Regions from separate parts of the Nonomuraea sp. NPDC023979 genome, predicted to be linked through region 2. Evidence: predicted binding sites of a transcription regulator. Region 2 holds the regulator's gene; each other region holds the start of a gene.

Region 1 (4,992 bases), on a different contig from region 2:
CTACAGCGAGGTGGCCGAGCAGCTCAACATCCCGCTCGGCACGGCCAAGTCGCGCATCCACCAGGCCCGCAAATACGTGCAGGCGGCGCTCGGCGAGGACTATCGGTGAGACCGGTTGTCTCGCGGAGTGAGACGACTGGTCAGTTCACGGCTCGGATTGGGTAGAGTCCGAGTCAGCAACTCCAACTGAATATTGCTCATCCAGAGGGGTGGAGGGACCGGCCCTGCGAAGCCCCGGCAACCCTCCCGGCTTGTGACTCGCGACCTGCGAGGCCGACCGGGACAGGGTGCCAATTCCGGTCCGTGGTCAGGGTGGCCGCGGACGAAGATGAGGGAAGGCCTCGCTTCATGTCGCTCGACTTCGGTCCCGCCGTCGCTCTCTCCTGCCGCGAGTGCGGCACCCGCTACCCGCTGGGCCCCAGCTTCGCCTGCCTGGAGTGTTTCGGGCCGCTCGAGGCGGCCTACTCCTTCGGGAACGTGACCCGCGCCGACATCGAGTCGGGCCCGGCCAACATCTGGCGCTACCGCTCGCTGCTGCCGGTGCCGGTCGACGTCGCGTCCAAGCCCAACATGAACCCCGGCTGGACCAAGCTCGTCAAGGCGGGCAACCTGGGCCGGGCGCTGGGCATCAAGTCCCTGTACGTCAAGGACGACTCGGGCAACCCCACCCACTCCTTCAAGGACCGGGTGGTGGCCATCGCCGTCGAGGCGGCCCGCAACTTCGGCTTCCACACGCTGTCGTGCTCCTCCACCGGCAACCTGGCCGGCGCGGTGACGGCCGCCGCCGCCAGGGCCGGCCTGGAGGCCTGCGTGTTCATCCCCGCCGACCTGGAGCAGGCGAAGATCGCCATGGCCCGGGTGTTCGGCGGCAAGCTGATCGGCATCGACGGCACCTACGACGAGGTCAACCGGTTCTGCTCGGAGCTCATCGGCGACCCGCTGGGCGACAAGTGGGGATTCGTCAACGTCAACCTGCGGCCCTACTACGCCGAGGGCTCCAAGACGCTCGCCTACGAGATCGCCGAGCAGCTCGGCTGGAAGCTGCCCGAGCAGATCGTCATCCCGATCGCCTCCGGCTCCCAGCTCACCAAGATCGACAAGGGCTTCAAGGAGCTCATCCAGCTCGGCCTGGTCGAGGACAGCCCGTACAAGGTGTTCGGGGCGCAGGCGCTCGGCTGCTCGCCGGTCTCGGCCGCCTACAAGGCCGGCCACGACGTCGTCCAGCCGGTCAAGCCCGACACCATCGCCAAGTCGCTGGCCATCGGCAACCCCGCCGACGGCCCCTACGTGCTCGACATCGCGCGCCGCACCGGCGGGGCGGTGGAGGACGTCACGGACGCCGAGATCGTCGCCGCGATCAAACTGCTGGCCTCGACCGAGGGCATCTTCGCCGAGACGGCCGGCGGTGTGACCGTCGGCGTGCTGAAGAAGCTCGTCGAGACCGGCCAGCTCGACCCCGAGGCCGAAACCGTGGTGCTCAACACTGGTGACGGGCTCAAGACGCTCGACGCGGTCACCGACGTCACCCCCACGGCCGTGATCCGGCCCTCTCTCGACGCGTTCCGCGCGACTGTCTGACAACCAGGAAAGGCGAGATTTACCATGAGCGTTTCTGTGCGGATTCCCACCATCCTGCGCACCTACACCGGCGGTAACGCGGAGGTGAGTGGAGAGGGCGCGACGCTGCGTGACGTGCTTGCCAAGCTCGACTCCGACTACCCGGGCATCGGCGCGCGCATTCTTGATGAATCGGGCAAGATTCGTCGTTTTGTCAACGTTTACGTTGGCGAAGAGGATGTCCGTTTCGCCGAGGGGCTCGACACTCCCGCCCCTGAGGGCACTCAGATCTCCATCATCCCGGCGGTCGCTGGCGGCTGAGAACCCCCCGATCTCCAGAACGACCCTCTAGAAGGCGCCCCATGCGGGCGCCTTCTCTTTTGTGAAATACAAGGTTGAACCAGTTAGCGTGAGGTGAAATACCCGATTTGCCGATTGACTCTGTTGCCAAACGCCTTCCCACAGGTATGGTCGAGTGCGATCGTACGGCTGATATCCATTAGTCAGGCGATTGTGGGTCTCGCGGAGGAATGGGCGGGATCTATGAGCCCAGTAAGAGGAGTCGGAAGTGGCGCAGGGCACCGTCAAGTGGTTCAACGCGGACAAGGGCTACGGCTTCATCGCGGTAGACGGTGGTAAGGATGTATTCGTCCATTACTCGGCAATCTTGATGGACGGGTATCGGTCTCTCGAGCAGGGCCAACGGGTCGAGTTCGAGATCACGCAGGGCCAGAAGGGACCGCAGGCGGAGTCCGTCCGCTCGGTCTGACGTGGTGAGCACGGGCGGCTCGCACGTCAGCGCAGTACGTGCGAACCGCCACCTCTCGTCCCCTCACGTACGGCGGGCTCACGGGCCCGCCGTACCGACGTGACCTGGGGCGGGGTGCTGTCGGCTTGCACTCGACCGGGTAGAGTGCTAAACAATTCGTTGGCACTCTCTGTCGCAGAGTGCCAACCCTGGGATCGAGACGATGGGGTCCGCCGAAGGAGCTGCGGGCCCACATGCCGTCGCGGGCGTCGGCTCGATCGCAGCAGCCACCCTGTGTCTGGGAGGTCTAGCCTTATGGCAGCCAAGATGATCGCGTTTGACGAGGACGCCCGGCGCGGTCTCGAGCGCGGTATGAACCAGCTCGCCGACGCCGTCAAGGTGACCCTGGGGCCCAAGGGCCGCAACGTCGTGCTGGAGAAGAAGTGGGGCGCCCCCACGATCACCAACGACGGTGTCTCCATCGCCAAGGAGATCGAGCTCGAGGACCCGTGGGAGAAGATCGGCGCCGAGCTGGTCAAGGAAGTCGCCAAGAAGACCGACGACGTCGCGGGCGACGGCACCACCACCGCCACCGTGCTCGCCCAGGCGCTCGTCCGTGAGGGCCTGCGCAACGTGGCCGCCGGCGCCAACCCGATGGCCCTGAAGAAGGGCATCGAGGCGGCCGTGGAGCGGGTCAGCGAGGAGCTGTCCAAGCTGGCCAAGGACGTGGAGACCAAGGAGCAGATCGCCTCCACCGCCTCCATCTCCGCCGCCGACCCCGAGATCGGCTCGCTCATCGCCGAGGCGATGGACAAGGTCGGCAAGGAAGGCGTCATCACCGTCGAGGAGAGCAACACCTTCGGCCTCGAGCTCGAGCTCACCGAGGGCATGCGCTTCGACAAGGGCATGACGTCGATGTACTTCGTGACGGACTCCGACCGTATGGAGGCCGTGCTCGAGGACCCGTACATCCTCATCGTCAACTCGAAGGTCTCGGCCAACAAGGACCTGCTGCCCCTGCTCGACAAGGTCGTGCAGTCCGGCAAGCCGCTCCTCATCATCGCCGAGGACATCGAGGGCGAGGCCCTGGCCACCCTCGTGGTCAACAAGATCCGCGGCCTGTTCCGCTCCGTGGCCGTCAAGGCCCCGGGCTTCGGTGACCGCCGCAAGGCCATGCTCGGCGACATCGCCATCCTCACCGGTGGCCAGGTCATCGCCGAGGAGGTCGGTCTCAAGCTCGAGAACGCCACCCTCGACCTGCTCGGCCGCGCCCGCAAGGTCGTCGTCACCAAGGACGAGACCACGATCGTCGACGGCGCCGGTGACGCCGACGCGATCAGCGGCCGCGTGAACGAGATCCGCGCCGAGATCGAGCGCACGGACTCCGACTACGACCGCGAGAAGCTCCAGGAGCGCCTGGCCAAGCTCGCCGGTGGCGTCGCCGTCATCAAGGCGGGCGCGGCCACCGAGGTCGAGCTCAAGGAGCGCAAGCACCGCATCGAGGACGCCGTGCGCAACGCCAAGGCGGCCGTCGAGGAGGGCATCGTCCCCGGTGGTGGCGTGGCGCTGCTGCAGGCCGGCGCCAAGGCCTTCGACAAGCTGGAGCTGACCGGCGACGAGGCCACCGGTGCCGCGATCGTCCGCAAGGCCCTGGAGGAGCCGCTCAAGCAGATCGCGGTCAACGCCGGCCTCGAGGGCGGCGTCGTGGTCGAGCGCGTGCGCAACCTCACCCCGGGTGAGGGCCTCAACGCGGCCACCGGCGAGTACGTCAACATGTTCGAGTCGGGCATCCTCGACCCGGCCAAGGTGACGCGCTCGGCGCTGCAGAACGCCGCCTCCATCGCGGCGCTCTTCCTCACCACCGAGGCCGTCATCGCCGAGAAGCCCGAGAAGACCCCGGCCGCTCCCGCTGGCATGCCCGGCGGCGGCGACATGGACTTCTAGGTCCGATCGCGTTCCACGTGGCGATAGCGTCAGCCCGGTCCGGATTTCCGGCTCGGGCTGATGTGTTTATCGGAGCCGTCCCTAAATAGGGGCGGCTTCTTCTCTTGTGCGCGACAAACAGGTCTGATCCACGCCAGCCAGGTTCCGGTCCGGGTGGAACTCTGGGGCAATGAGCGCTTGGGCAGTCATGGAGAAGTTTTACGCCGCCGAGGCCGCGTACGTCGCCGCCGGCGGATTCGGCAAGGCGTCGTACGACGACGTCGCCGTACACCTCGACCCTGAAGTGGTGCTGCACCAGGCGCCGGGATTGCCTTTCACCGGAACGGGAACCTGGCGCGGGCATGACGGGATGGAACGCTTTCTCGCCGCCTTCAGCGAGGTGTGGGAGTCGATGGAATTCCTGGAGCAGGAGCATTGGGGCGACGACAGCACGGTGGTCGTCCGCAACCGGGTCCGCTTCCGCGCCCGCGCCACAGGGCGGGACGTCGACGCCCTGATCATGCAGCTGATCACCGTACGGGACGGGCGCATGCTCGAATGCCGGCCCTTCTACTGGGACCCCCAGGCCATCGCCGACGCCTGCCCTCCGCCTGTGGGGAGCCGTCGTCACCCTGCGGTCTGAGAGGCGGCGCGGGGACCGGGGACCGCCCTCACGCCTGCTTGAAGATCTCGAACATGGCGAAGTAGTTCTCGCTCCCGTGCCCCTCCGCGATCGCCCGTTCGGCGAGCTCCTTCATCAACCG
Region 2 (4,992 bases):
TCGGCCGGCTCGGCGCGCCAGCCCAGGGCGGCGATCACGCCCTCCTTCCACGGCACCCCGCGCGGCACGTCCGGCCAGGCCGCGATGCCCACGGCCGACGGCTTGACCGCCTGCCAGATGTCCACGTACGGGTGCCCGACCACGAGCACGTGCGGCGAGGTGACCTGGGCGGCGATGCGGCTCTCCTTGGAGCCCGGCACCAGATGGTCGACCAGCACGCCCAGCCGCCGCCCCGGCTCGGGCGCGAACTCCTCGACGATCGCCGGCAGGTCGTCGACGCCCTCCAGGTACTCGACGACCACGCCCTCGACCCGCAGGTCGTGACCCCAGATCTTCTCCACCAGGGCGGCGTCGTGCACGCCCTCGACGTAGATGCGGCTCTCGCGGGCCACCCTGGCCCGCAGCCCCTCCACGGCGATCGAGCCCGAGGCGCTGCGCCGGGGCGCCCGGGGAGCGGCGGCCTGGGGCCGCACGAGCGTCACGACCTTGCCCTCCAGCAGGAACGCGGCGGGCGCGAGCGGGAACAGCCGGCGCCTGCCGAAGCGGTCCTCCAGCGTGACGGCCTCCTTGTCGCAGGCCACCACCGCGCCGCAGAAGCCGCTGTCGGCGTCCTCCACCACCAGGTCCGGCTCGGCCGGCACCTGCGGGATCTTGCCCTTGCCCGGGCGCCGCCAGTTTCCCGCGAGAACATCACCGTCGTACACACCGGGGACCGTAGCAAATCACCCGCCCGCCGCGAGGCGCTTGCGGTGCCCGCTGCGGCGTACCACGACCACGATCGTCACGAAGGCCGCCGCGAGCACGCCGATCGCGGCCACGATCGCGGCCACCGCCGCGCCGCCCACGACCCCGGCCGCCGCGCCGAGCACGCCCGTGCCGATGCCGAACCGGGCGTCCGACTGCTGCTGGGTGGCGCAGGTGACCTGGTACTGGCCCGCCGACGGCGCGTTGACCAGCGCGATCTGCTCCCAGCGGGTGCCGTCGACGGTGAGCGTGGTCGTGCCGGAGGGCGCGATGAGCGTGGCGCCGCCGGAGATCTGGCAGTCGTAGCTGACCGGGCCGTCGGAGGCGAGGTAAAGGGCGGGGCCGTCGGCCGGGTCGAGCGTGGCCGCGACCGTCTCGCCGGCGGCGAACGTGCGGTTCGGCGCCACGTTCGCCACCGTGCTGAACAGGCTGCTCACGAACAGCGCCCCGGCGGCCAGCACGCACACGGCGGCCACGCCCCATGCGAGGCCGATCCACCTCAGCCGGGGCCGGATCGCCTTCGGGTCCACCCGCTGCCCGTACGGAGGCGGGAACTGCTGCCCGTACGGGGGCGGCGGCGGGGCGAAGTAGGGCTGCTGACCAGGGGGAGGGGGCGGATACTGGTGGTGGGTCCCCGGCTGCGGCCCCGGCGGAGGCGGCGGGCCGTACGGCGAATTGTCCGTCATGGCGGCAAGTGTGAGGCTTGGCATTCGGCTTGTCATCGGGCCCCCGGCGTTATCGCACCTTGTGGGTGAGAGCCGTACACTTGGCACTCGGGAACACAGAGTGCTAGACCTGGCGTTTCCCCTAAAGGCAGCGGTAGGAGGTGCGCACGTGCTCGACGATCGTAAACTCGCGGTGCTCCGCGCCATTGTCGAAGACTACGTGTCGACCAACGAACCCGTCGGCTCGAAGGCGCTCGCCGAGCGCCACAACCTCAAGGTCTCCCCGGCGACGGTCCGCAACGACATGGCCGCGCTGGAGGAGGAGGGCTACATCACCCAGCCGCACACCAGCGCGGGCCGAGTGCCGACGGACAAGGGTTATCGCCTGTTCGTCGACAGGCTCTCGCAGGTCAAGCCGCTCTCCGGAGCGGAGCGCCGGGCGATCGAGACCTTCCTGGCGGGCGCGGTCGACCTCGACGACGTGGTGACCCGCACGGTGCGGCTGCTCGCGCAGCTCACCAGGCAGGTCGCCGTCGTGCAGTATCCGACCCTGACCCGTTCCACGGTCCGGCACGTCGAGCTGGTCCCGCTCGCCGAGCGGCGGGTCATGCTCGTCCTGATCACCAACACCGGCCGCGTCGAGCAGCGCGTGATCGAGCTGCCCGAGGTGGTGGAGGACACCCGCATCGCGCACCTGCGCGCGGTGCTCAACGCCTGTCTCGACGGCTGCGGCCTGGCCAGCGTGCCGGAGCTGGTGTCCGACCTGCCCGAGCGGCTGCCGGTCGAGGACCGGCCGGTGGTGGCGACGATCCTGTCGGTCCTGCTCGAAACGCTCGTCGAGCGGCACGACGAGAAGATCGTGTTCGCCGGCGCGGCCAACCTGGCCGGCGCCGACTTCAGCGTCGGCCTGCGCGACGTGCTGGAGGCGCTGGAGGAACAGGTCGTGCTCATGCGGCTGCTCGGCGAGACAACCACAGACACCCCGTCCGCTCTCACCGTGCGCATCGGTTCCGAGAACGCCTATACCGGACTGCGGGGCACGTCCATCGTCGCCACGGGATACGGTCAAGGCGACAACCAACTGGCCCGGCTCGGCGTGCTGGGCCCCACGAGGATGGACTACCCCGTGACGATGGGCGCCGTACGCGCGGTGGCACGCTACGTCAGCCAGATCCTGGCTGCATCTTAAGAGGTCGATAAGTGGCAAACAGCGACTACTACGCCACCCTCGGGGTGCGCCGTGACGCCAGTCAGGACGAGATCAAGAAGGCCTACCGCCGGCTGGCCCGCGAGCTGCACCCTGACGTGAATCCCGATCCCGCCACCCAGGAGCGGTTCAAGGAGATCACGCAGGCCTACGAGGTGCTGTCCGACCCGAGCAAGCGCCAGATGTACGACCTCGGCGGCGACCCGTTCGGCGGCGGCGGCGCGGGTGCGGGCGCCGGCGGGTTCGGCGCCGGGTTCCCGTTCAGCGACATCATGGACGCCTTCTTCGGCACCGCCGGCGGCACGCGCGGGCCCCGCTCGCGTGCCAGGCGCGGCCGCAACGCGACCATCCGGGTCGAGCTCGACCTGCGCGAGACCGCGTTCGGCACCACCCGTGAGCTCGTCGTCGACACGGCCGTCACCTGTGAGGTGTGCCAGGGCGCCGGCACCGCCCAGGGCACCCACCCCGACACCTGTGACATGTGCAACGGGCGCGGCGAGATCTCCCAGGTCACCCGCTCGTTCCTGGGCCAGGTCATGACCTCGCGGCCGTGCCCGCAGTGCGGCGGCTTCGGCAGCATCATCCGCCACCCGTGCCAGGAGTGCTCCGGCGACGGCCGGGTGCGCACCCGCCGCACGATCAAGGTCCGGATCCCGGCCGGCGTCGAGGACGGCACCCACATCCAGCTCGCCGGCGAGGGCGAGGTCGGCCCCGGCGGCGGCCCGCCCGGCGACCTGTTCCTGGAGATCGCCGAGAAGCCGCACGAGATCTTCGAGCGGCGCGGCGACGACCTGCACTGCACGGTCCAGATCCCGATGACGGCGGCCGCGCTCGGCACCATCCTGTCCGTCGAGACGCTCGACGGCCCGGAGGAGGTCGACGTGCGGCCCGGCACCCAGTCCGGTCAGGTCATCACCATGTACGGGCGCGGCGTCCAGCGGCTCAACGAGTCGGGCCGCGGCGACCTGCTCATCCACGTCAACGTCGAGACGCCCGGCCGCCTCGACCCGGCCCAGGAGGAGCTGCTGCGCGAGCTGGCCAAGCTGCGCGGCGAGGAGCGCCCGCCCGGCAAGTTCGCGCCGGGGCAGCAGGGGTTCTTCTCACGGCTGCGCGACGCGTTCAACGGCCGCTGAGGCAGCCGTCAGGAGCTCCTCCGGCAGCGCCACCCGGGCGGTCACCCCGGAGCGGGGCGTCTCGTGCAGCCACACCCGCACGCCGAGCCGCTCCGCCAGCCGGCCCACCACGTGGTGGCCGAGGCAGCGGTCGGGCGCGGCCAGGAAGCTCTCCTCGCCCCTGAGCCGGGCGTTGGCCGCGGCCAGCTCGGCGGGCGTCATGCCGACGCCGTGATCGGTGATCGTGATGCGGCACTCGCCCTCGTCGGCGCGTGCCCAGATCTCCACCTCGGCGTCGGGCGGCGAGAACGCCAGCGCGTTCTCCACCAGCTCGGCCAGCAGGTGCGCCACCTCGGCCACGACGGCCCCGCGCACCAGCGGGCCGTCCAGCACCCGCAGCGTCACCCGGTGATGGCCCTCCATCTCCGCCAGCGTCATCCGCACCACGTCGGCCACCGGGACCGGCTCCGACGAGCGGCGCGCCGCCCGCTTGCCCGCCAGCACCAGCAGGCTCTCGGCGTTCCTGCGCAGCCGCCCGGTCAGCCGGTCGAGCTCGCACAGCCGCGCCAGCGCCGCAGGGTCGGACTCGTGCCGCTGCAGCACGCCGACCGCGCCGAGCTGACGGTGCACCAGGTCGCGGTTGCGCCGCCCCAGCTCGGCCAGCGCCTCCGCGGTGCCCTCGCGCAGCGCCGTCCGCTGGGCGGCCAGCCGCGCCGCCGTCGCGTGCATGCCGCCGACGGCCCACGCCACCTCGGTGAACGCGTCGGCCCGCGCCCTTCCGGGGCCCGCCTCCCGTACGCCGGACTCCAGCTCGGCCGCGTGGTCGCGCAGGATGGCCGCCTCCGTGGCCAGGTTGCGCAGCGGACGCAGGACCGAGCGCACGACCAGCGCCCCCAGCGCGAGCAGCACCAGCGTCAGCGCGGCGCCGGAGGCCGCCAGCGTCACCAGACGGCGCGTCTCGCGCTCCACGGCGGCCACGGCGGCCGCGCGGGCCTGACCGCCCGCCACCCGCTGCGCGGCCCTCAGCGCGTCCGTACGGGCCTCCGTGGCGCTCTCCCATGCCCGGGGCCCCGCCGTCACCTCCGTGCCCGAGGCGCTCGCCACGGCCTCCTGCTCCAGCGCGGCCACCCGGGCCACCGGTCCGGCCCGCAGCGCCCGGTCCAGCGCCGCCGCGCCCGTCCGCCCGGCCATCCGCCCGTAGCGGGCCAGGGCGTCGTCCGCCACGGCCCCGGCCCGCAGGAACGCCGCGTAGTCGGGCGCCGCG
Region 3 (4,992 bases), on a different contig from region 2:
GGCGGTCAGCGTGTGACCGCCCGGCAGGAGCGTCGCCCGCCGCCCGGGCTCGCCGGCGCCCGTCCAGAGCGCGGCCTCCTTCACCTCGCCCTTGTACGAGACCCACTCGGCCTGCGCCTGCGCGGGGATGAACTCGTACGGGATGCCGGGGGCGACCTTGAGGCAGGCCAGGCGCGCCCGGGAGAGCAGGTCGAGGACGACGGGCCAGGGCGGCGAGTAGGACATCGGGTCGAACGTGCGGCCCCGCGAGCCGCGCCTGGCCGGGTCGGCGAACAGCACGTCGTGGTCCTCGGGCCGCACGGTCGCGGCGTCGGCCACCCGCACGGTGACGCGCTCGCCCAGGCCGAGCGCGTCGGCGTTGGCGCGGGCGACGGCGGCGGTCAGCGGGTCGGCGTCGACGGCCTCGACCGTGCGACCGGCGCGGGCCAGCGCCAGGAAGTCGCCGCCGATGCCGCAGCAGGCGTCGGCGACGCGCGGCCCGGCGCCGCACTCGGCCAGGCGGCGGGCCCGGTGCTCGGCGACCTCGGCGCGGGTGGACTGTTCGAGGCCGTGCGGGGTGAAGAACATGCGCGCCGCGTCGGCGCCGAACTTGGCGGCGGCCCGCTCGCGCAGCCCCGCCTGGGTGAGCGCCGCCGAGGTCAGGGCGGCGTCGTAGGTGCGGCGCAGCCGGGTGGCCGCCGCGACCGGGTCGGCGCCGGCGAGCTCCTCCGCCTCGGCCAGCGCCCGCAGGCCGCGCGGTGTCAGCAGCTCGGTGAAGGCGTCCAGGTCCACGACGTACGACGGTAGTGCACGCGGCGGGCCGGCTCAGAGATCGGTGTCGCGCAGGGAGACGAGCAGTTTGCGCAGCAGCCCGGCCAGGGCGGCGCGCTCGTCCTCGTCGAGCCCGGCCAGCAGGTCGCGCTCGTTGTCGAGGTGCCCCTCCAGCACGTCGTCGACCAGGCGCAGCCCCTCGGGGGTGAGCGAGACCAGGATCATGCGGCGGTTTCCCGGCGCCGGCCGGCGGTCGACCAGGCCGCGCTCGACCAGGCGGTCCATGCGGTTGGTGAGCGCGCCGGGGCTGACCATGGCGGAGGAGGACAGGTCCTTCATGCACATGGTGTGGCTCTCGCCGCTGCGCAGCAGCGTGGCCAGCATGTCGAACTCCCAGGGCTCCAGGCCGCGCCCGGCCAGGAACTCCTTGACGCCGCGTTCGAGCAGGCGCGAGAGGCGGGAGACCCGGCCGACGACGCCCATGGGCGAGGCGTCCAGGCCGGGGCGGGCCCGCGCCCACTGTCCGAGGATCACGTCGACGGCGTCTTCCATACGCCCGACGATATCAAAAATTTCGACGTTGAAATTTCTGGGGAGCCGCGCTAGTTTCCGGAGTGTCGAAGTGTTCAACGTCGAAGTGTTCGAGGTGGAAGACATGAAGGTGCTGGTGCTGGGCGCGACGGGCTACATCGGCGGAGTGCTGGTCGAGCGGCTGATCGAGCGCGGCCACGAGGTCGCGGCGCTGGTGCGGCCGTCGGCCGACGGGAGCAGGCGGGTGCCCGGGGCGGCCGACGAGCGCCACGGCGACCTGGCGGACCCGGCGTCGGTCGCCGCCGCGCTGACCGCCGACGTCGACGCCGTGGTGCACGCCGCCGAGCTGACCGGCGACCGGGAGACCGACCTGGCCTCCGTCGGCGCGCTCGCCGCCTCCGGGAAGCGGGTGACGTACGTGAGCGGGGTCTGGGTGCTCGGCGAGGTGGACGGCGGGGACGAGGAGAGCCCGGCCGACCCCGTCCCGCTGGTCGCCTACCGCGACCAGGTCGAGCGGCTCGTGCTCGACGGCGGCGGGGCGGTGGTCCGGCCGGGCGTCGTCCACGGCCGGGGCGGCGGCATCCCCGCGCTGCTGCGCGAGCAGGCGGCCCGGCGCGGCACGGGCGTGTACGTGACCGCCGGGGGAGTGCCCGCCTGGGCGGCCGTGCACGTGGACGACCTGGCGGACCTGCTCGTCGCGGTCGTGGAGAAGGGGGAGGCGCGGATCTACCACGCCATCGCCGAGGAGGGCGTGCCCGTGGACGCCGTCGCCGAGGCGGCGGGTGTGGCGGCCGGCGTGGGCGCCGCCGCGGAGCCGTGGCCGCTCGCGGAGGCCGCCGGAGTGCTGGGCGAGGGATTCGCCCAGGCCCTCGCGCTCAGCCAGCGCATCGGCGCGTCGCGCACCCGGGCGGCCCTGGGCTGGAACCCCGGCCGGGCCGGGATCGTGGCCGACCTGGCGGAAGGCTCCTACGCCTGATCGCCCAGAGCTGACGCGTTCGTGTTGACTGTCAAGCCCCTCTTGCATATGTTTCCTGTTGGCACTCTCCCCTTGAGAGTGCCAACTGTGCGACGAGGCAGGTCTGGCACCCGCGACGGCAGGCCCCGCTGGTCGCCTCTTCTGATCATTCAAATCTGAAGGGGAGGTCCGATCGTGACGACCGCCACCAAGGTTCCCGTTAAGCCGCTCGGCGACCGCATCGTGGTTCAGCCGCTTGAGGCAGAGCAGACCACCGCTTCCGGCCTGGTCATCCCGGACACCGCCAAGGAGAAGCCGCAGGAGGGCAAGGTCCTCGCGGTGGGCCCGGGCAACTGGGACGAGGACGGCGACAAGCGGATTCCGCTCGACGTCTCCGAGGGCGACATCGTCCTCTACAGCAAGTACGGCGGCACCGAGGTCAAGTACGGCGGCGAGGAGTACCTCGTGCTCTCCGCCCGCGACGTTCTCGCGATCATCGAGAAGTAAGCCGGTCGTGTCGGGCCCCGGGCGCTCCCAAGGCGGCCGGGGCTTTCGACGCTAGGAGAGGACTTTCAGCAAAATGGCGAAGATTCTGGAGTTCGACGAGGACGCCCGCCGCGCGCTTGAGCGCGGAGTCAACGCCCTCGCGGACGCCGTGAAGGTTACCCTCGGCCCGCGTGGCCGCAACGTCGTCATCGACAAGAAGTTCGGTGCTCCGACGATCACCAACGACGGTGTCACCATCGCTCGCGAGGTCGAGCTGGAGGACCGTTACGAGAACCTCGGCGCCCAGCTCGCCAAGGAAGTTGCCACCAAGACCAACGACATCGCGGGTGACGGCACCACCACCGCGACCGTCCTGGCCCAGGCCATGGTCCGCGAGGGCCTGCGCAACGTGGCGGCCGGCGCCTCGCCGCTGTCGCTCAAGCGCGGCATCGACAAGGCCGCCAAGGACGTCAGCGACAGGCTGCTCGCCTCGGCCATCCCGGTCGAGGACAAGAAGGCCATCGCCGACGTGGCGACGATCTCCGCCCAGGACGCCAAGATCGGTGACCTGATCGCCGAGGCGTTCGACAAGGTCGGCAAGGACGGCGTGCTGACCGTCGAAGAGTCCAACGCCATGGGCATGGAGCTCGAGTTCACCGAGGGCCTGCAGTTCGACAAGGGTTACCTGTCGGCCTACATGGTGACCGACTCCGAGCGGATGGAGTCCGTCCTGGAGGACGCCTACATCCTGCTCACCCAGGGCAAGGTCTCCTCCATCGCGGACTTCCTGCCGCTGCTGGAGCAGATCGCCCAGACGAAGAAGCCGCTGCTCGTGGTCGCCGAGGACGTCGAGGGCGAGGCCCTGGCCGTCCTGGTCACCAACAAGATCCGCGGCACCTTCACCTCCGTCGCCGTCAAGGCTCCGGGCTTCGGCGACCGCCGCAAGGCGATGCTGCAGGACATGGCCATCCTCACCGGCGGCCAGGTCGTCAGCGAGGAGGTCGGCCTCAAGCTGGAGAACGTCGGCCTGGAGGTGCTCGGCACCGCCCGCCGCATCGTCGTCACCAAGGACGCCACGACCATCGTCGACGGCGCCGGCGACCCTGCCGCGATCGAGGACCGGGTCAAGGAGATCAAGCTCGCCATCGAGCAGTCCGACTCCGACTGGGACCGCGAGAAGCTCCAGGAGCGCCTGGCCAAGCTCGCGGGCGGCGTGTGCGTGCTGCGCGTCGGCGCGGCCACCGAGGTGGAGCTCAAGGAGAAGAAGCACCGCCTCGAGGACGCGATCTCCGCGACGCGCGCCGCGATCGAGGAGGGCATCGTCTCCGGCGGCGGCTCCGCGCTGATCCACGTCTCCAAGGACCTCGACGACCTCGGCCTGACGGGCGACGAGGCGACCGGTGTCAACATCGTGCGCCGCGCGCTGGTCGAGCCGGCCCGCTGGATCGCCGAGAACGCCGGCCTGGAGGGCTACGTCGTCACCCACAAGGTGGCGGAGCTGCCTGCGGGCCACGGCCTCAACGCGGCCACCGGCGAGTACGGCGACCTGCTCGCGCAGGGCGTCAACGACCCGGTCAAGGTCACCCGCTCGGCGGTGCAGAACGCGGCGTCGATCGCGGGCATGCTGCTGACCACCGAGGCCCTCGTGGTGGACAAGCCCGAGGAGGAGGCCCCGGCCGGCGGCCAGGGTCACGGCCACGGGCACGGCCACTAGGGTTCGCTGTAACGCGCTTCGGCCCGCACCGGGATTCCGGTGCGGGCCGTTTCGTTGTTTGTAGCGCTATGTCACATTTTTCTGTGAAATATTGTTTATCTGAGTAAACCTGGAGTGCGGGTTAAGCGTCCGTGGTCTGACGAATGTCGTGCCATTTGGCTTATAACGTGAAACAATCTGCCAGGCATAAAGGCTTAGTGTTGTCACTCGATTACTATCGGTTATCGTCGCTTCAATGTGACCAATCCGTAGCCGTTCGCCATGACGACAGGCCGGAGCGGGCCGGGCATCATGCCTAACGTGAGCGAGGGAAGCGTCGCCGACGCCAAAATTGGGGTAAGGCTCGCGTCGAGACTTCCGGCACGGACGGATGACTCCGACCTAAGAGAACTGACGAGCCTCGCGGTGCAGGGAGATCGCAGTGCGATCGAATCCTTGCTCGGCGAGTTGCGTCCGATGGTGGTGCGCTATTGCCGCGCCAGGCTGGGCCGCGTTTCGGGGCAATATCACATTGCCGATGACGTGGCCCAGGAGGTGTGCATCGCGGTCCTGTCCG

What was found. Region 2 encodes HrcA, which represses chaperone genes, less so after heat shock. Its sites were predicted from a motif close to TTGGCACTCTCNNNNNGAGAGTGCCAA; they were not measured.
Region 1: a site for HrcA is predicted at 2,486-2,512, ahead of groL (chaperonin GroEL). Genes of this name have one in related genera too.
Region 3: a site for HrcA is predicted at 2,316-2,342, ahead of groES (co-chaperone GroES). Genes of this name have one in related genera too.

Annotation. Positions count from the first base shown of each region.
Region 1 is NZ_JBEZZG010000031.1:79,320-84,311, reverse strand. It holds gene AB0G11_RS38010 (RNA polymerase sigma factor) at 1-109, shown strand, start outside; SAM riboswitch class I at 195-335, shown strand; gene thrC (threonine synthase) at 349-1,578, shown strand; gene AB0G11_RS38000 (MoaD/ThiS family protein) at 1,603-1,878, shown strand; gene AB0G11_RS37995 (cold-shock protein) at 2,126-2,326, shown strand; gene groL (chaperonin GroEL) at 2,621-4,249, shown strand; gene AB0G11_RS37985 (nuclear transport factor 2 family protein) at 4,437-4,871, shown strand; gene AB0G11_RS37980 (NAD(P)-dependent oxidoreductase) at 4,900-4,992, opposite strand, start outside.
Region 2 is NZ_JBEZZG010000004.1:188,185-193,176, reverse strand. It holds gene AB0G11_RS10205 (DUF3097 domain-containing protein) at 1-704, opposite strand, end outside; gene AB0G11_RS10200 (hypothetical protein) at 723-1,430, opposite strand; gene hrcA (heat-inducible transcriptional repressor HrcA) at 1,579-2,598, shown strand; gene dnaJ (molecular chaperone DnaJ) at 2,610-3,749, shown strand; gene AB0G11_RS10185 (nitrate- and nitrite sensing domain-containing protein) at 3,717-4,992, opposite strand, start outside.
Region 3 is NZ_JBEZZG010000030.1:67,354-72,345, reverse strand. It holds gene AB0G11_RS37225 (class I SAM-dependent methyltransferase) at 1-771, opposite strand, end outside; gene AB0G11_RS37220 (MarR family transcriptional regulator) at 805-1,302, opposite strand; gene AB0G11_RS37215 (NAD-dependent epimerase/dehydratase family protein) at 1,373-2,257, shown strand; gene groES (co-chaperone GroES) at 2,429-2,743, shown strand; gene groL (chaperonin GroEL) at 2,817-4,436, shown strand; gene AB0G11_RS37200 (sigma-70 family RNA polymerase sigma factor) at 4,728-4,992, shown strand, end outside.